2 regions of the Rhizobium sp. AN80A genome follow, and region 2 is predicted to be linked to the other one. Evidence: riboswitches for the same ligand, from Rfam matches in the RefSeq annotation. Region 2 holds a riboswitch; the other holds the start of a gene.
The links. A riboswitch is a leader RNA that binds a small molecule or an ion and turns the genes downstream of it on or off. The one in region 2 is predicted to bind FMN.

Region 1 (9,762 bases), on a different contig from region 2:
CCACGCATCTCGCGGAGATAAGACGACAGTTCGCTCAAGGCTTCACTCATGACAGTCCTCCGCCCTTAGCGCTCAATCGTTCCGGTGCGCCGTATCTTCTTCTGCAGAAGCAACACCCCGTAGAGCAGCGCTTCTGCCGTGGGGGGACAGCCCGGCACGTAGATATCGACAGGAACGACACGATCGCAGCCACGCACGACCGAGTAGGAATAGTGATAGTAGCCACCGCCGTTCGCGCAGGAGCCCATCGAGATGACGTAGCGCGGCTCCGGCATCTGGTCGTAGACCTTGCGGAGCGCCGGCGCCATCTTGTTGGTCAGCGTACCGGCGACGATCATGACGTCGGACTGGCGCGGCGAAGCGCGCGGAGCAACACCGAAGCGCTCCATGTCGTAACGCGGACCGGAGACCTGCATCAGGCCTTCGACGGCGCAGCAGGCCAGACCGAACTGCATCCACATCAGCGAACCGGTGCGCGCCCAGGTGATCAGATCGCGAGTGGATGTGACCAGGAAGCCCTTGTCGGCCAACTCGTCATTGATCTCGCTGAAGAACGCACTGTCGCTGCCAATCGGCCTGCCCGTTGCCGGGTCGATGATGCCTTTCGGATGCGGCGCGACGAGCGCCTTGTCGCTTGGGGCTACTCCCATTCCAGGGCTCCCTTTTTCCACTCATAAATAAAGCCGATGGTCAGCACGAGAAGGAAGACCATCATGGACCAGAAGCCGAACCAGCCGATCTCGCCGAAGGAAACGGCCCACGGAAACAGGAAGGCGACTTCGAGGTCGAAGATGATGAAGAGAATCGACACCAGGTAGAATCGGATATCGAACTTCATGCGCGCATCGTCGAAGGCGTTGAAGCCGCACTCAAAAGCCGAGAGCTTTTCCGGATCGGGCGCCTTGTAGGCGACGGCGAAAGGCGCGATCAACAGCGAAAGGCCGATGACGGCGGCAATACCAATGAAGATCGCGATCGGAATATAGGAACTGAGAAGTCCAGTCATCAGGTTCATCCCTGCTTGCCGTTACGCCGGGAGGCGCGGGTGGGCATTTGCCCGGCAAGCGAACGTGCGTTGTAATCTCGCCGTGGTTAGCGCAGCCGGAGCCAAGGCGCAAGACTTTTAGAATGCCAATAGCGTACTCGTCGCCGGAGTTTATCAAGCAGATGCAACGATGTCGCGACAAAAGCATCCACAGCGATTCTGAGTTGCATGCCTGACCAGCGCTCAGCGCATGGCTCGGAACAACCGCGCAACGGAACAGCACAACTTGAGCATCCTCGACCAGGCTGCCTGCGACTGTCTTCGAAAAGAGAACTTTTGAAAATGGCGCGAGTGACGGGGCTCGAACCCGCGACCTCCGGCGTGACAGGCCGGCACTCTAACCGACTGAGCTACACCCGCGCATTTCAGATCGCGTCGTTCCGGACCATGCTTTTCAGCACCTGCGTGAAATGGCGCGAGTGACGGGGCTCGAACCCGCGACCTCCGGCGTGACAGGCCGGCACTCTAACCGACTGAGCTACACCCGCATTCATTTCAAGCGATCCGGAGGCTTTCGCGTCCGTGTCAAAGCAGCTTGCCGCTTCGATGAGCGGCTAACTACGGGGTTCGCATTTGAGTGTCAAGCAGGTTTGGAGACAAAACGATGACAGCCTGCGATTTGTTTGTGGGTGAATGAAATCACATCCGAAATCGCCCACTTATATGTATGCTTTCGCGCACTGCTTCCTCCGCGATCGACCAACGAACCGCCCTGCCCTTGTCGATTTTGTTTTCCACAGCCGCAAGTGTCGGGAAACCGGGAGGTCGGCGGACGTCGATCGAAAAAAATCAAAAAATCTTCACAAACGCTCTTGCGGTTTGTCCGCGATCCGCATAGATCACGGCCATCGACGCGGCGGACATGATCCGCACCGCGGAGGGCGATTAGCTCAGTTGGTAGAGCGCCTCGTTTACACCGAGGATGTCGGGAGTTCGAGTCTCTCATCGCCCACCATTTTCTCTCCCCTTTATGTGATTGACAGACCTTGGGCTTTCCCTTGGCCGCGGTTGCTAATCGCGTTTCCGACGATTAGGTTCCGGCCAAATCGAACGGCACCTCATGTGCTTCAGGCGGAGACGGAATCATGAAAACACGCGAAGATCGCCAGGCGCAGCGGGCGGCCATGCCGCGCACGCAGCTCAGCGCCCATCATATGGAAAACGCGCGTCTGCTGCCGGATCGCGGCGAATTGCTCTATCGCATTCCAAACGGCGGCGTGGCCGTGGAAATCGGCGCGGCGTTCGGGGAATACACGGCGGAGATTCTCCGAAAAGAATCGTCCGGCGCAGCTCTATCTCATCGATCCCTGGAGCATGGACCGCTACAGCTCGGGTCTCGATCAGATCCACACGCAGTTCGCCAAAGAGATCGAAAGCGGGCAGCTGCACCTTATGCAGGGCACTTCGCTGGAGAAGCTCGCGGAGTTCGAGGACGATTTTCTCGACTGGGCCTATATCGACACCGATCACTCGTTCGAACTGACCTGGCAGGAACTGCTGCTGTGCGACCGCAAGGTCAAGCGGACCGGCCGCATTGCCGGCCATGATTTCTGCACCGGCAACACGGTGAAGCCGATCGTCTACGGCGTCGTCGAAGCCGTGACCAAGTTCTGCAAGGACTATGGCTGGCAGTTCGAATTCCTCACCGTCGAATCGCACGCGCACTTCTCCTTCTGCCTGAAGCGGCTCTGAGTCGGGCCACTTCACGGGGAGCGGCAGAGGCGGACGTTCCGCCCTGCCCTATCTCCTTCCTCTCAAGCGCTTGTCGGCCTTTGTGCGGACTGATAGTGCCAATGGCGAAACGAGGAGGATCATTCCAATGAAGCAGCATTCTTTCGGCCACCTGCCGCATACCGTAACCAATGTCGGCTTCGGCGCATGGCAGATCGGCGGCGCCTGGGGCGACGTCAGCGAGGCGGACGGTCGCGCGGCGCTCAATGCGGCGCTCGATGCCGGGATAACCTTCATCGACACGGCCGACGTCTATGGCGACGGCCGCTCGGAGAAAATTATCGCCGATGTGCTCGAGAGCCGTGGCGGCGAGCGCCCGATGGTCGCCACCAAGGCCGGCCGGCGACTCAATCCGCATGTGGCCGATGGCTATACCAAGGCCAATCTCGAAGCTTTCATCGACCGCAGCCTGAAGAACCTCAGGGTCGACAGTCTCGATCTCGTGCAGTTGCACTGCCCGCCCACCGAGGTGCTTTATCGTCCCGATGTCTTCGACGGGCTGAACGAGCTGCAGAAGGCCGGCAAGATCTGCGGCTATGGCGTCAGCGTCGAGAAGGTCGAGGAGGCGCTGAAGGCGATTGAGTTTCCCGGCGTGGTCAGCATCCAGATCATCTACAATCTCTTCCGCCAGCGCCCGAGCCATCTGTTCTTCCAGGAGGCGCGGCGCAAGAACATCGCCGTCATCGCGCGCGTTCCGCTGGCAAGCGGCCTGCTTTCCGGCAAGATCAGCCGCGAGACGACGTTCGCAAGCGACGACCATCGCAACTTCAACCGGCACGGCGAGGCATTCGATGTCGGCGAGACCTTTGCGGGCGTGCCGTTCGAGGTCGGCCTGCAGGCGGTCGAGGAGGTTCGCAAGCTGGTTCCCGCCGGCGCCACGATGGCGGCATTCGCGCTGCGCTGGATCCTGATGAGCGACGCCGTCACGGTGGTCATTCCAGGCGCTCGTAACGCCGAACAGGCAAAGGCCAATGCGGCGGCCGCCGGCCTGGCGCCGCTGACGAACGAGGTGATGGCAGCGAGCCACGAAATCTACGAGCGGCTGATCGCTCCGCATGTGCACCAGCGCTGGTAACAGCCGCGTCCTTCATGCAAAACAGAAATGGCCGGGCAGCGACCCGGCCATTTCCTTATCCGGGGTTTGCCCGAATTACTTCTTTTCGGCGAAGGCCTTGATGGAGGCGGCGACTTCGGCCTGTGCCTTCTCGGCGCTGTCGAAGCCGTTGACCTCGACAACCTTGCGCTTTGCCGGCAGCTGCTTGTAGACGCGGAAGAAGGCCTGCAGGCGCTCCTGCTCGATCTCGGGAAGATCGCTGATTTCCTTGATCTTGTCGTAGGTGGGATCGATGGCGCTGGCCGGAACGGCAACGATCTTGTCGTCCTGATCTCCACCGTCGACCATCTTCAGCACGCCGATGGCACGAACCCGGATGATGGCGCCCGGAACGACCGGTTCGCGCGTGTAGACGAGTGCGTCGAGCGGATCGCCGTCACCGCCGAGCGAGCTGGTGATGGAGCCGTAGTTGGCCGGATAGATGACCGGCATCGACTGGAAGCGATCCACGATGATGCGGCCGGTCTTGGCGTCGATTTCGTACTTGGTGAAGCTTCCCTGCGGAATTTCGATCGCCGTGAAGAACTCCTTGCTATCGTCGTTCGGCTGCGGGAAATCGAGATAGGAAACGTCGGCAGCGGCGGCGACGCCGGCCGTGAGAAGAACGGCAGCGGCCGCAGAAATAATTGCCTTCATAGGAGATACCCTCAATTGGTATTGCGAAGAAACGCCATCCGCCTATGGGGTTTGCATTACAGCGATGTGACATGTCTCAGGCGCCCGGGGCGATCCAAATGACATTCTCGTGATCGCCCATCCAACGCCTATGCGGCGCCGCGTTCGCGCTTCATCTCGTGACGCATGATGAAAAGCGAGGCCGCCAGAATCAAGCAGGCGCCGAGCCACAAGTAGCCCGCCGGCGCATAGCCGAAGACCACCCAGCCGGCGAGAACGTTGAGCGGCAGCTTCAGGTCGTCGAAGGGCTGGACATAGGCGGCATCGGCGGCGCTGTAGGCCAGCGTCAGGAGATATTGCGCCATGACAGTCAGCAGACCGGCCGCGACGAGCAACATCAATACCGTGCCTGTTGGCATCGCGAATCCGGCCGCGAGGGCAAGGCCGCCATTGACCGGTGTGAGCAGGACCAGCAGCCACACGGTGATCGTCTCCGGCCTTTCTATTCCCGTCAGGCTCTTGGTGATCAGCGACGAGGCGCCCCATAGCAATGCAGAGACGATCGGCAAAAGGGCCGCCCAGCTGAAACTGTCCGACCAGGGCTGCAGGATAATCATGGCGCCAGCGAAGCCACAGGCCGTGGCGCTCCAGCGGGCGGCGCCGACCTGTTCGCCCAGGAACAGGCGGGCGCCGAGGATGATGAAGAAGGGCGAGGTCATGACCAGCGCGATGGCCTGCCAGATCGGCACGCTCGCAAGACCGGCGACCCAGGTCTGCACGCCGAGTGCCGCCAGCACGACGCGAACGACGTGGCGCCAGGGATATTGGGTGCGCATCGCCGCAAGGCCCGTCTTCCACAGAAAGGGCAGCGAAAAGACGAGCGCGAAGGCGTATTGCCAGAAGGCGACCGAGGCGGAGGGAAAGACCAGGGTCATCGTCAGCCACTGGGTGACGATGTTGAGAACGGCAAAGGCAATGCCGGCAAGCACCATCCAGCTTGCACCGGCAAGCGCACGCGATGCGGATGCGGAAATCGGGGTAGTCTGATTCATGTCATTCATCCGAACAAAGGGACCAACATAAATCAGGACGCATGAACGCGGGTGCCGACGCGGCGGACGATGCCGCCCCGCGTACCCTGCTCATTCTCTTTCATCCGGACTATGACCGTCGGCTCCGGAATTCAACCGGATCTGCTGACCCTTCTCACCTGAGATGAAAAGGCGCTCGCGGGCTCAAGCTTGCGCTCTTACCGCCGGTGGGGAATTGCACCCCGCCCTGAGAATGATCCATGCGTAGTTCAAACAGGCGATCGCGGCAAGGCTCGCAAATGCGAAAAGGGTCCGGCTTTCGCCGAACCCTTCGAATACTTGAGCTGCCGGTCTCGTTGCCCGGCGGCCAAGCAAATCCAATCAGCCGTTGACGGCTTCCTTCAGGCCCTTGCCGGGCGTGAACTTCGGCACGTTGCGAGCCGGAATGTCGACTTCAGCGCCGGTCGACGGATTGCGGCCCTTGGTGGCTGCGCGATGGGAAACGGTGAAGCTACCGAAACCAGCGAGGCGAACGTCGCCCTTGCCCTTGAGCTCAGCCTGGACAACTTCGAAAACAGCGTCGACGGCCGAAGCGGCATCGGTCTTCGAGAGTCCTGCCTTTTCGGCAACTGCGGACACGAGTTCATTCTTGTTCATGTTTCCACCCCTTTCAAATGGTTCGAAACGACTCAAATCTATAGCCGGGCACGGAAGTTGGTGCATCAGGCCCGCCGCACCCCAAAGAGCCTGCAAATCAAGGAAAAGCAAGCGTCTCCGTACGGTTTTCACAAAAAAAGGCTGGCAAAAATGCCAGCCTTTTCAGGGTTTTTAAGCAATAGGGCACGAATGTGGCAAACAAGGCTCAATGAGCGATGGATGCGCCGGTCTCGTCGAGCCCTTCGACCGTTGCGATGACAGGCGTTTCCACCGTGCCATCCCACTCGATCGCCTCCGGTCTGCGGACCAGAGCATGCTTGATCACCTCGCCCATGCGGGACACAGGGATGATCTCCATATTGTTCTTCACATTGTCCGGAATCTCCGCCAGGTCCTTGGCGTTTTCTTCCGGGATCAGAACAGTCTTGATGCCACCGCGCAGCGCGGCGAGCAGCTTTTCCTTCAATCCGCCGATCGGCAGGACGCGACCACGAAGCGTGATCTCGCCGGTCATCGCCACGTCCTTACGAACAGGGATGCCGGTCATGATCGAGACGATCGCCGTTGCCATGCCGACGCCGGCCGATGGGCCGTCCTTCGGGGTCGCCCCTTCCGGCACGTGGACGTGGATATCCGACTTGTCGAAGCGCGGCGGCTCGATGCCGAAATCGACGGCACGCGAGCGAACGTAGGACGCCGCCGCAGAAATCGATTCCTTCATCACGTCCTTCAGGTTGCCGGTCACGGTCATGCGACCCTTGCCCGGCATCATGACGCCTTCGATCGTCAGCAGTTCACCACCAACCTCGGTCCAGGCCAGACCGGTGACGACACCGACCTGATCCTCGCCCTCGGCTTCGCCGTGACGGAAGCGCGGAACGCCCAGATAGTCCGAAATGTTCTCGGCGGTAACCGCGACCGATTTCGTCTTACCCTTGATGATCTCGGTGACCGCCTTGCGGGCGAGCTTCATCAGTTCACGCTCGAACGAACGGACACCGGCTTCGCGTGTGTACTGCTGGCTAATCGCCATCAGGGCATCGTCCGAAACCGAGAATTCGTTCGGCTGCAGAGCATGTTCCTTGATGGCCTTCGGCAGCAGGTGCCGCTTGGCGATCTCGCGCTTTTCGTCCTCGGTGTAGCCGGCGATACGGATGACTTCCATGCGGTCCATGAGAGGTGCCGGAATGTTCAGCGTATTCGCCGTCGTGATGAACATCACGTCGGACAGATCGTATTCGACCTCGAGGTAGTGGTCCATGAAGGTCGAGTTCTGTGCCGGATCGAGCACTTCGAGCAGAGCCGACGACGGATCGCCGCGGAAATCCTGGCCCATCTTGTCGATTTCATCGAGCAGGAAGAGCGGGTTTGACTTCTTCGCCTTCTTCATAGACTGGATGACCTTGCCGGGCATCGAGCCGATGTAGGTGCGGCGGTGACCGCGGATTTCAGCTTCGTCACGAACGCCACCGAGCGCCATGCGGACATACTCACGGCCGGTCGCCTTGGCGATCGACTGGGCGAGCGAGGTCTTGCCGACACCCGGAGGTCCGACGAGGCACAGGATCGGGCCCTTGATCTTGGTCGCGCGGGCCTGGACAGCCAGATACTCGACGATGCGCTCCTTGACCTTGTCGAGACCGAAGTGATCGGCTTCGAGGATCTTTTCGGCGTTGTTGAGATCCGTCTTGATCTTCGACTTCTTCGACCACGGAATACCGAGCAGCCAATCGAGATAGTTGCGCACGACGGTGGCTTCCGCCGACATCGGGCTCATCTGACGCAGCTTCTTCAGCTCGGCATCCGCCTTCTCGCGACCTTCCTTGGAGAGCTTGGTCTTGGAGATGCGCTCTTCCAGCTCGGCCATCTCGTCGCGGCCTTCCTCGCCGTCGCCGAGCTCCTTCTGGATCGCCTTCATCTGCTCATTCAGGTAGTATTCGCGCTGGGTCTTCTCCATCTGGCGCTTGACGCGCGAGCGGATGCGCTTCTCGACCTGAAGGACCGAGATCTCACCTTCCATGAAGCCGAGCGCCTTTTCGAGGCGTGCCTTGACGCTGGTGGTTTCCAGCATCTCCTGCTTCTCGGTGATCTTGATCGACAGGTGCGAGGCAACCGTATCGGCCAGCTTCGAATAATCGTCGATCTGGCTGGCGGCGCCAACAACTTCGGGCGAGATCTTCTTGTTGAGCTTCACGTAGCTCTCGAACTCGGACACGACCGAGCGGCTCAGCGCTTCCAGTTCGACCGGATCGTCGTGCGGCTCCTCGAGCACGTGACCGAGGGCTTCGTAGAAATCCTCGCGGTCGGTGTAGGCGTCGATTTCGGCGCGCGCGCGGCCTTCGACGAGAACCTTGACGGTTCCGTCGGGAAGCTTCAGCAGCTGCAGAACATTGGCGACGGTACCGACATTGTGGATGGCGGACGGTTCGGGATCATCGTCGCTGGCATTGATCTGCGTGACGAGCATGATCTGCTTGTCCGAGCCCATGACTTCCTCGAGCGCGCGGATCGATTTCTCGCGGCCTACGAAGAGAGGTACGATCATGTGCGGAAAGACCACGATGTCGCGCAGGGGCAATACTGGATAAGCGGTGCTCGCAACTGACGTTTTCTTCGTCATTTTATTTCCTTTCCATCGTCCCGTTGCCGGGCTCTTCTGGCGCGGCCGTTTGGGACCGGCCGCACTCTCACTTGGATTAACAAGTGGAGGTTCTGACTATGCTTTTCAAGCTGCCACATGGCCCGTGTCCGCTTGGACATGACAGCTATGCTACAACGGAACACCTCACTATGTCGCGCCTAGCTGGACCGGCGCTGACCATTTCCGAACCGGCTAAAATACAACGCCGAAACACACCAACGGAATCATTCCATAATTGCCAAGGGCGGATGAATTCGCAACGGCAACGAACGTGGTTTCGGGCTTCATCAGCAAGTTTTATCGGCATTTGCAGGTGCCGCGAACGGTTTTTCAAATAGAAAGGGGCCTGCCAACGGCAAGCCCCTTGAATTCACGCTTCGTATCGCGCTGATACTTAGGCCGAGGCGTTGGCCTTTTCTTCCTGGCGATCAGCGTAGATGTAGAGCGGACGCGAGGAGCCGCGGACGACTTCGTCGGAGATGACGACTTCGCGTACGCCTTCGAGCGTCGGCAGTTCGAACATCGTGTCGAGCAGGATCTTTTCCATGATCGAACGCAGGCCGCGGCGCCGGTCTTGCGGGTGATCGCCTTGCGGGCGATTTCGCGAAGGGCGTCCTCGTGGAAGGTCAGTTCGACATCTTCCATCTCGAACAGGCGCTGATACTGCTTGACGAGCGCGTTCTTCGGCTCCGACAGGATCTGGATCAGCGCGTCTTCATCGAGGTCCTCGAGCGTCGCCAGAACCGGCAGACGACCGATGAACTCGGGGATCAGGCCGAACTTGACGAGATCTTCCGGCTCCAGTTCACGCAGCACTTCGCCGACGCGACGGTCATCCGGAGCGGCAACGCTCGCGCCGAAGCCGATCGAGGTCTTTTCGCCACGGGCCGAGATGATCTTGTCGAGACCAGCAAAGGCGCCACCGCAG
Region 2 (9,762 bases):
CCGCGCCGGCCGGCGTCGTCATGATCGGCGCGATGACGTTGACCAGCTGCGCCAGGCAGGCGATCTTCACGACATCGGCGCGGTTGATGAAGGTGTTCAGGATGCAGCCGACCTGCAGCACGTCCTCGAAGTTATAATCGTCCTCGAGCAGCGCCGGCGCGTGCGGCCAGCCATTGGCGCCCGCGAGCGTCGCCTTGTCGCGCTCCTTGGAGTGGTACCAGACGTTCCACTCGTCGAAGGAGATGTAGACGTCCTTGGTCGAGCGCTTCTTCGCCTTGATATAGTCGATGACGCCGGCAACCGTGCCGATGTAGTTGTCGAGTTCGATGCTGCGGGCGAGATAGTTCGCCGTGTTCTTTGCGCGATTCTCCGAAATACATGTGCAGCGAGATGTAATCGACCTCGTTATAGGTGTGATCGAGAACGGTCGCCTCCCATTCCGGATAGGTCGGCATATGGGCGTTGGACGAGCCGCAGACGACGAGTTCGAGCGAGCTGTCGAAGGCGCGCATCGCCTTGGCGGTTTCATGCGCCAGCCGGCCATACTCGTCGGCGGTCTTGTGACCGATCTGCCAGGGGCCGTCCATCTCGTTGCCGAGGCACCAGAGCTTGACGTCCCAGGGCTCGGAGCGGCCATTGGCGATGCGCTTGTCGCTCCACTCGCTGCCGCCGGGATGATTGACATATTCGAGGAAATTGCGGGCTTCATCGAGGCCGCGCGAGCCGAGATTGACGGCCAGCATCATCTCGGTCTTGGCCGAGACGCACCAGTCGGCGAATTCGTGCATGCCGACCTGGTTGCTTTCGGAGGTGTGCCAGGCAAGATCGAGGCGCGTCGGGCGGCTTTCCTTCGGGCCGATGCCGTCTTCCCAATTATAGGCCGACACGAAGTTGCCGCCGGGATAGCGCACGATCGGAACGTTGAGCTCCTTGACCAGATCGATCACGTCCCTGCGCATGCCGTTTTCGTCGGCGGTCTCGTGACCGGGTTCATAGATGCCGGTATAGACGGCGCGGCCCAGGTGCTCGATAAACGAGCCGTACAGGCGCGGATCGATGTCCGAGATCGTGTATTTGCTGTGCGCGATAACCGCCGCCTTCATGATATCCTCCACCATATCATTTTTTGTGATTTATATCACAATTTACGATGAATAAAGCGGAAGCGTCGGCCGCGGTCAAGGGCAAAATTCGGAAAATCGGATACAGTCTAGCGTGTTTTGATACGCAGCAGGATGTCCTGGTCGTAATTGCCGAAACCGCGGCCGAAAATGTTGATGCCGCCAGGGTGCTTGGCGTCGTCGCGAACGCCGATGCGCAGGCGAATCGAGTGGTGCTCGTCGAGCTTCAGATCCGAAAGCGCCACGTCGGAAATGCGCAACCCATCGACGAAGGCACCCTCGTCGTTGATACGGAAGCTCTTCAGCTTGCCGTATTGCGAGCCCTTCAATTTCCACCAATCCGGCGTGAAAGCCCCACGTTTGTCGCCGAAATCGCCCGGAGACGTCCAGGTGCCGATGTCGATGCCATTGACCGTGAGCGTGATATCGGAAGGCCAGTCGGCGCTGGTTCCGGGCACTTCCGAACTCAGTTCCATGACGAACTCGATCTCGCGGACGCGGGTGTTGGTCAGCCTGGCATTGTTGGGAAACTGGTATTCGACATGCCCGCGCGTGAACCAGATCAGCGCCGTCTTCATGCGGTCCGGATCGAGGAAAGTATTGGGCACGTCGAGCAGGCCGATGATGCCATCCACCGAACAGAGGCCGCAGGGTGCGGTCACATCATAGCTGGTATAGAGACCAAGCGGCATCGCCACCTCGATCGCATCCGGTTCGGTTTCCTTGATTTCATTCTTGAAGACGACGAGGATCTCGTCATAGACGCTGTGACAGACCTTCTGGTTGCCCTTTCGCGCCTTCTGCGTCTCTGTGCGGATCAGCCCCGCCTCCTCCAGCATCTGCACGTTGGTCGAGACGCTGGACTGCGGCAACTCAAGAATATCAGCGATTTCGTTGACGTTGAGAGGGCCTTTTTCGTGCAGGAGCTTCAATACGGAAACCCTTGCCGGCGATGCCAGCCCCTTCAGGATGGGCATGCCTTCCTCGGGATCGACGACAAGAAAATTGCGGCTCATGGGTTTCCGATCGCACGTAGGTAAGAGAATAAAGAACTACGTTACATATCAGCAATCTCGATAGATTCAATCGGGACGGCAGCGTCGTGTTACGTTTTCGTGACAAGCTGACGACAATCACCTCGCTCGCATGACGAGCGAGGTGATTGCATAGGAGCGGCGTTGAACTCCGCCGTATGTTATGCGGCCTTGACCGGAGCCTCGCCTCGTCTGTAGGCGATCAGATCCTCGATGGTGATCAGGTGCAGGCCATGGCGCTCGGCGAAATGCTCGAGCTCCGGCAGACGGGCCATCGTGCCATCGTCGTTCGCGACCTCGCAGATCACGCCGGAGGCCGGCAACCCCGCCAGTCTGGCGAGATCGACGGCCGCTTCCGTATGCCCGGGGCGCGACAGGACCCCATCGGGATGGGCGCGAAGGGGAAAGATGTGGCCCGGCCGCGCGAAATCGTCCGGCCGCGCATTCGAGCCCACCAGCGCGCGAACGGTGGCGGCGCGGTCGGCGGCCGAAATGCCGGTGGTCGTTTCGGGAATGTAGTCGACCGAGACGGTGAACGCCGTCTTCAACATTTCGGTGTTGCGCGGAACCATCAGCGGGATGTCGAGCTCGTCGAGACGCTCGCCCTCCATCGCGACGCAAATCAGCCCGCGGGCGTGGTTCATCATGAATGCGATCGCCTGCGGCGTCACCTTCTCGGAGGCGATCACGAGATCGCCTTCGTTTTCGCGGTCGCGATCATCGACGACCACGACGATTTCGCCGCGCGACATCGCGGCAACCGCATCTTCAATCCTGGAAATAGTCAACGTCATGCCTTTCAAGGGTTAGCCGCTTGCGCGGCGTACATGGCCGTAAGGCCACAATCATCCCTTGGGCGAACAAGCATGGAGACGCCGCACGGATGCGACGTTCGCTGCATTGCTCTCTTCCATCCGGACTATACCGTCGGCTCCGGCATCTCACCGGATCTGCTGACCCTTCGTTTCACCGAAGGCGCTCGCGGGCTCCGAGTTTCCTCGATACCGCCGGTGGGGAATTGCACCCCGCCCTGAGAACGAAGCGACCATAAGCGAATACAGGCGCATTCCGCAAGTGCTGGACGATCCAAACCGGGGGCGCTGACCGAACGCAGTGTTCAATCATTTGCGGCCGCCATGGCTCGGATGGATGCCTGAAATCTTTATAGCTTTTTTATTTGGGACGCCGGGCGTCCGTCTCGACCCTTTATGCGGATCGGCAGCATAACTCACGTGCGGACCAAGATCGTCCGCCGGTTGCAGGCATCTCGATGACCTCACCGCTTCGAAACATCTGGAAGGAAATGCGACCGATGATGGACATCGTTCTGATCGGCACCGCCGTGATTTTTTTCGCGCTCTGCTTTGCCTACGTCAAGGCATGCGACGCACTCTGAACCGAGGCCATACGCCATGATTTTTGACTACGTGCTCAGCGGTGCGGTGACGGTGTTCCTCGCCGTCTACCTCACCTACGCCCTCATTCGCCCCGAGCGCTTCTGACCGTCGCCGCTCGTATTGAAAGTTTCGTCTCATGACCCTCATTGGATGGTTACAGATTCTGCTGTTTTGCGGAATCCTTGTCGTGCTCGTCAAGCCGCTGGGTGGCTATATGACCCGCGTGTTCGGCGGCGAGCGCACCCTGCTCTCTCCCGTCCTCGTTCCGATCGAACGGGAACTTTACCGCATCGCCGGAACCAGCGAGCGCGAGGACCAGCACTGGACGTCGTATACGCTCGCGATGCTGACGTTCAATCTGCTCGGCGTCCTCGTGCTCTATCTGCTGCTGCGTTTCCAAGGGATGCTGCCCCTTAATCCGGCGGGCATGACAGCGGTCGGGCCCGAGCTCTCCTTCAACACCGCCACCAGCTTCGTCGCCAATACCAACTGGCAGAACTACGGCGGCGAAAGCACGATGTCCTATCTCACGCAGATGATGGGCCTGACGGTCCAGAACTTCGTCTCGGCGGCAACAGGGATGGCGATCGCGGTGGCGCTGATCCGCGCCTTCGCGCGCGCGTCGGGCAAGGCAATAGGCAATTTCTGGGTCGATATGACCCGCGTCACGCTCTATGTCCTGCTGCCCATATGCATCGTGTTGACGCTGGTATATGTCTATCTCGGCGTCCCCCAGACGCTTGGTCCCTATGTCAACGCGACGACGCTCGAAGGCGCGCAACAGACGATCGCAGTCGGGCCGGTGGCGTCACAGCTCGCCATCAAGATGCTTGGCACGAATGGTGGCGGCTTCTTCAACGCCAACTCCGCGCACCCGTTCGAAAACCCCGACAATTATTCGAACATGCTGCAGATGCTGTCGATCTTCGTGATCGGCGCGGCCTTCACCAACGTCTTCGGGCGCATGGTCGGCAACCAGCGTCAGGGCTGGGCGATCCTTGCCGCCATGGGTGTGCTCTTCATCATCGGCGTCGGCGTGACCTACTGGGCGGAAGCGGCCGGCAACCCGCTGATGCAGGCCTTCGGCCTTGGCGGCGGCAACATGGAAGGCAAGGAAGTGCGTTTCGGCATCGTCATGTCGTCGCTCTTCGCCGTCATCACCACCGCGGCATCCTGCGGCGCGGTCAATGCGATGCATGGCAGCTTCACGGCACTTGGCGGCCTCATTCCGCTGATCAACATGCAGCTCGGCGAGGTCATCGTCGGCGGCGTGGGCGCGGGCTTCTACGGCATCGTTCTGTTCATCATCGTCGCCGTCTTCGTGGCGGGCCTGATGGTCGGCCGCACGCCGGAATATCTCGGCAAGAAGATCGAGGCGAAGGAAATGAAGATGGCCGTGCTCGCCATCCTCTGCCTGCCGCTCGCCATGCTGGTGTTCACCGCGATCGCGAGCGTGCTTCCCTCCGCCGTCGCGTCGGTGGGAACGGCCGGGCCGCATGGATTCTCCGAGATCCTCTACGCCTATACGTCGGCTGCCGCCAACAACGGCTCGGCTTTCGGCGGCCTCACCGGCAACACGCCCTGGTACAACATCACGCTCGGGCTGGGCATGCTGATGGGACGCTTCCTGGTCATCATCCCGGCTCTCGCAATCGCCGGATCGCTGATCGCCAAGAAGACCGTGCCGGCATCGGCAGGAACATTTCCGACCGACGGCCCGCTCTTCGTCGGCATGCTGGTCGGCACCATCGTCATCGTCGGCGGCCTGACCTTCCTCCCGGCCCTGGCGCTCGGCCCCGTCGTCGAACACCTCGCCATGGTCGCCGGCCAAACCTTCTAGGTGGGATCATGATCCTCCGTCACATCAGACGAAACCAGACAGCACGCCCCAGACGATCGGGGCGTGAGCGCCAGCCGCAGGCGAGAGGTACCGACATCATCATCGCCATGATGGCTGTCCTGCTCGTTCTCGCCTGTGCCTTCAAAATTCTAATCGGCTGATCGGACAGGTCCGATCCCCTCGTTTCCTTTCGAAAGCTGGAGTCTCCTATGAGCCAGGCAAAATCCGCGAGCATCCTGGATACTCGCATTCTCATTCCCGCCGTGGGTGCTGCCTTCAAAAAGCTGGACCCGCGCACGCTCGCCCGCAACCCCGTCATGTTCGTCGTCGCCACGGTTTCCGTTCTGACGACCGTGCTCTTCCTGCGTGATCTGGTCTCGGGTGGCGGCGATCTCGGTTTCTCCTTCCAGGTCAATCTGTGGCTCTGGTTCACCGTGCTCTTCGCCAACTTCGCCGAGGCCGTCGCCGAAGGGCGCGGCAAGGCGCAGGCGGAATCGCTGCGCAAATCGCGCACCGAAACCCAGGCCAAGCTTCTGACCGGGGAGAACAGGACCAGCTACAGGACGGTCCCGGGCACCAGCCTGAAGGTCGGCGATATCGTGCTGGTCGAAGCCGGCGACATCATTCCGTCGGACGGTGAAGTGATCGAGGGCGTCGCTTCCGTCAACGAGGCCGCCATCACCGGCGAATCCGCGCCCGTCATTCGCGAGATCCGGCGGCGACCGTTCGGCCGTCACCGGCGGCACGCAGGTGCTCTCCGACGAGATCCGCGTGCGCATCACGGCGGCCGCCGGCTCGACCTTCATCGACCGGATGATCGCGCTGGTCGAAGGCGCGGAACGGCAGAAGACGCCCAACGAGATCGCACTCAACATCCTGCTTGCAGGCATGACGCTGATCTTCGTCCTTGCCACCGCGACCATCCCGAGCTTCGCGGCCTATGCTGGCGGCTCGATCCCGATCATCGTGCTCGTCGCCCTGTTCGTGACGCTGATCCCGACAACGATCGGCGCGCTTCTTTCCGCAATCGGCATTGCCGGCATGGACCGGTTGGTCCGTTTCAACGTGCTCGCCATGTCGGGCCGGGCCGTGGAGGCCGCCGGCGACATCGACACGCTGCTGCTCGACAAGACGGGCACGATCACCCTCGGCAACCGCCAGGCAACCGCATTCCATCCTGTGCGTGGCGTCAGCGAGCAGGAGCTTGCCGATGCCGCGCAGCTGGCCTCGCTTGCCGACGAAACCCCGGAGGGCCGCTCGATCGTCGTCCTCGCCAAGGAAAAATACGCCATCCGTGGCCGCGACATGAGCCATCTGAAGGCAACCTTCGTGCCGTTCACCGCGCAGACCCGCATGAGTGGTGTGGATATCGAGGGATCATCCATCCGCAAGGGCGCCGTCGATTCGATGCTGGCTTACGTGAATGGCTCTCCCGCGATTGCCACCGGCAATGCCGCCGTCGCGCTGCACGTCAACAACGACACCGCCCGCGAACTCCAGTCGATCGCCGACGAGGTCGCAAAGAGCGGCGGCACACCGCTCGCGGTTGCCCGGGACGGCAAGCTGCTTGGGGTGGTGCAGCTGAAGGACATCGTGAAGGGTGGCATCCGCGAGCGGTTCGCCGAGCTGCGACGCATGGGTATCCGCACCGTGATGATCACCGGCGACAATCCGCTGACCGCCGCGGCCATCGCGGCCGAGGCAGGCGTCGACGACTTCCTGGCGCAGGCAACGCCTGAGATGAAGCTGGCGCTGATGCGCGAGGAACAGGCGAAGGGCAAGCTTGTCGCGATGTGCGGCGACGGCACCAACGACGCCCCGGCGCTCGCCCAGGCCGATGTCGGCGTCGCCATGAACACCGGCACCGTCGCAGCCCGCGAAGCCGGCAACATGGTCGATCTCGACAGCGATCCGACAAAGCTGATCGAGATCGTGGAGATCGGCAAGCAGCTGCTGATGACGCGCGGCGCGCTCACCACCTTCTCGATCGCCAACGATATCGCCAAGTATTTCGCGATCATCCCGGCGATGTTCCTGACGTTCTATCCGCAGCTCGGCGTCCTGAACATCATGGGCCTGTCGACCCCGCAAAGCGCCATCCTGTCGGCGATCATCTTCAACGCGCTGATCATCATCGCGCTGATTCCGCTGTCTCTGAAGGGTGTGCGCTATCGGCCGATCGGTGCCGGTGCGCTGCTGTCGCGAAATCTGCTGATCTACGGCGTCGGCGGCATCATCGTACCCTTCATCGGCATCAAGGCGATCGACATGATCGTCGCCTCTCTCGGCCTTGCATGATTTCAGGGCTGGACGCGAGGCGCCCGGCCCACGCCCTCATTCGAATTCCAGGAGTTCACCATGTTGAAACAGCTTCGCCCAGCCATCGTGATGATCGTTGCAACCACGGCAATCACCGGCCTCGTCTATCCGCTTGCCATGACCGGCGCGGCTCAGGCGCTTTTCCCGAAACAGGCCAATGGCAGCCTGATCGAGAAAAACGGCACGGTTGTCGGGTCGGCCCTGATCGGTCAGGCCTTTACCGGCGACACTTATTTTCACGGACGCCCGTCGGCCGCCGGCGACGGCTACAATGCGAGCGCCTCCAGCGGCTCCAACCTCGGCCCGACCAGCCAGAAGCTGATCGATCGCGTCAAGGCAGATTACGAGGCCGCCAAGGCGACCAACCCGAACGCGGACGTTCCGGTCGATCTGGTCACGGCATCCGGCAGCGGCCTTGATCCGGATATCTCACCGGAAGCCGCCTATTTCCAGGTCCCACGCGTCGCCAAGGCACGCAATCTAGACGAGGCAAAGGTCAAGGGCCTGGTCGATGCCGCCATCGAGGGTCGGGAACTCGGGCTGCTTGGAGAGCCGAAGGTCAATGTTCTCGCACTCAACATGACGTTGGACGCAACCTCGACGCAGTAGGTGGCCAAGGCCACCTACAGTAGAACAGCCTGCGAAGGAACAGAGCATGTCCATTGGCGACCGCGACCCGACGATCAGACCGTCTCCCGACGCCTTGCTCGAGAGGGTTCGCTCCGAGATGCGCGGCCGCCTGAAAATCTTTCTGGGCGCGGCGCCCGGGGTCGGCAAGACCTACGAGATGCTCGTCTCGGGACATGCGAAGATCGCCGATGGCGCCGACGTCGTCATCGGTGTGGTGGAAACGCATGGGCGCAAGGAAACACAGGCGCTCCTGGCAGGCTACGAGATCATTCCACGTGTCGTTATCAGTTACAAAGGCCGGTCGCTGGACGAAATGGATATCGACGCCATACTGGCGCGGAGACCGGATCTCGTGCTGGTCGACGAACTTGCCCATACGAACGCCGAAGGCAGCCGCCACCCGAAGCGGTACCTCGATGTCAAGGAACTGCTCGAGCGCGGCATCGACGTCTATTCGACCTTGAACATTCAGCACGTCGAGAGCCTGAACGACGTCGTGCAGCAAATCACCCGCGTGCGTGTGCGCGAAACGGTGCCGGATTCCGTCATCGACCTTGCCGACGATATCGAGATCATCGACCTGACGCCTGACGATCTCATCAAGCGGCTGCATGACGGCAAGGTCTACATGCCGGGCACGGCGGCGCGGGCGCTCACCAATTACTTCACATCAGGCAATCTGACGGCGCTGCGCGAACTGGCGCTGCGCAAGACCGCGCAGCGTGTCGACGACCAGCTGCTCACTCATATGCAGGCCAATGCGATCTCCGGCCCCTGGGCGGCAAGCGATCGCGTGCTGGTGTCCATCGACCACCAACCGCGTTCGGCGGCGCTGGTTCGCTACGCCTCGCGCATGGCGTCGCGCCTGCGCTCACCCTGGGCCGCCGTCTATGTCGAGACGAACCACGCCGTCAGGCTGACGGACTTAGAAGCCGACAGCGTCGCCGCGACATTGCGGCTGGCCGAGCAACTGGGCGGCGAGGCCGTCACGCTGCCCGGCCGCGAATGCTCCGAGGAGCTGCTGCGCTACGCGGCCGCCAACAACGTCACCCACATCGTCGTCGGCGCGCCCGGGAAAACCTCGTGGTGGAAGTGGTGGGAGCGATCCGACGCCGACGCCCTGATCCGTCAGGCCGGTGAGATCAGCGTCCATGTCATCTCCGGCAGCGAGCGCGACAGCAGGACCGCGCCGTCGGGCGTTCGCAGCGCCACACCCGCAAAGTCGCTGGATCTCAGGGCTTATGCGCTCGCGACCGGCTACGTCGCCGTGGCGCTTCTCGTCGGCGTCGTCCTTGATCAGGTCCTCGACGTCAGGAATCTCGCTCTGGTGTTCCTGATGTCCGTGCTGACATCGGCGGTCCTTCATGGTCTACGCCCCGCGCTCTATTCATCGCTGCTCGGCGCGTTTGCCTTCAATTTCT

Region 1: it holds a riboswitch for FMN, as region 2 does, so the genes downstream of both, P3R82_RS18035 (DMT family transporter) here and ribB (3,4-dihydroxy-2-butanone-4-phosphate synthase) in region 2, are expected to answer to the same signal.

What each region holds. Positions count from the first base shown of each region.
Region 1 covers NZ_JASJPX010000003.1:1,309,033-1,318,794, forward strand. Annotated here, with positions in the region: gene P3R82_RS17990 (NADH-quinone oxidoreductase subunit C) at 1-50, opposite strand, end outside; gene P3R82_RS17995 (NADH-quinone oxidoreductase subunit B) at 66-650, opposite strand; gene P3R82_RS18000 (NADH-quinone oxidoreductase subunit A) at 641-1,006, opposite strand; tRNA gene P3R82_RS18005 (tRNA-Asp) at 1,329-1,405, opposite strand; tRNA gene P3R82_RS18010 (tRNA-Asp) at 1,457-1,533, opposite strand; tRNA gene P3R82_RS18015 (tRNA-Val) at 1,925-2,000, shown strand; partial or broken gene P3R82_RS18020 (class I SAM-dependent methyltransferase) at 2,131-2,737, shown strand; gene P3R82_RS18025 (aldo/keto reductase) at 2,865-3,851, shown strand; gene P3R82_RS18030 (inorganic diphosphatase) at 3,927-4,526, opposite strand; gene P3R82_RS18035 (DMT family transporter) at 4,655-5,557, opposite strand; FMN riboswitch at 5,646-5,795, opposite strand; gene hupB (DNA-binding protein HupB) at 5,918-6,193, opposite strand; gene lon (endopeptidase La) at 6,399-8,813, opposite strand; partial or broken gene clpX (ATP-dependent Clp protease ATP-binding subunit ClpX) at 9,229-9,762, opposite strand, start outside.
Region 2 covers NZ_JASJPX010000001.1:416,199-425,960, reverse strand. Annotated here, with positions in the region: partial or broken gene P3R82_RS02030 (alpha-N-arabinofuranosidase) at 1-1,103, opposite strand, end outside; gene P3R82_RS02025 (helix-turn-helix domain-containing protein) at 1,211-2,137, opposite strand; gene ribB (3,4-dihydroxy-2-butanone-4-phosphate synthase) at 2,317-2,943, opposite strand; FMN riboswitch at 3,054-3,197, opposite strand; gene P3R82_RS02015 (hypothetical protein) at 3,426-3,551, shown strand; gene P3R82_RS02010 (K(+)-transporting ATPase subunit F) at 3,568-3,657, shown strand; gene kdpA (potassium-transporting ATPase subunit KdpA) at 3,689-5,392, shown strand; partial or broken gene kdpB (potassium-transporting ATPase subunit KdpB) at 5,602-7,690, shown strand; gene kdpC (potassium-transporting ATPase subunit KdpC) at 7,751-8,320, shown strand; gene P3R82_RS01990 (sensor histidine kinase KdpD) at 8,367-9,762, shown strand, end outside.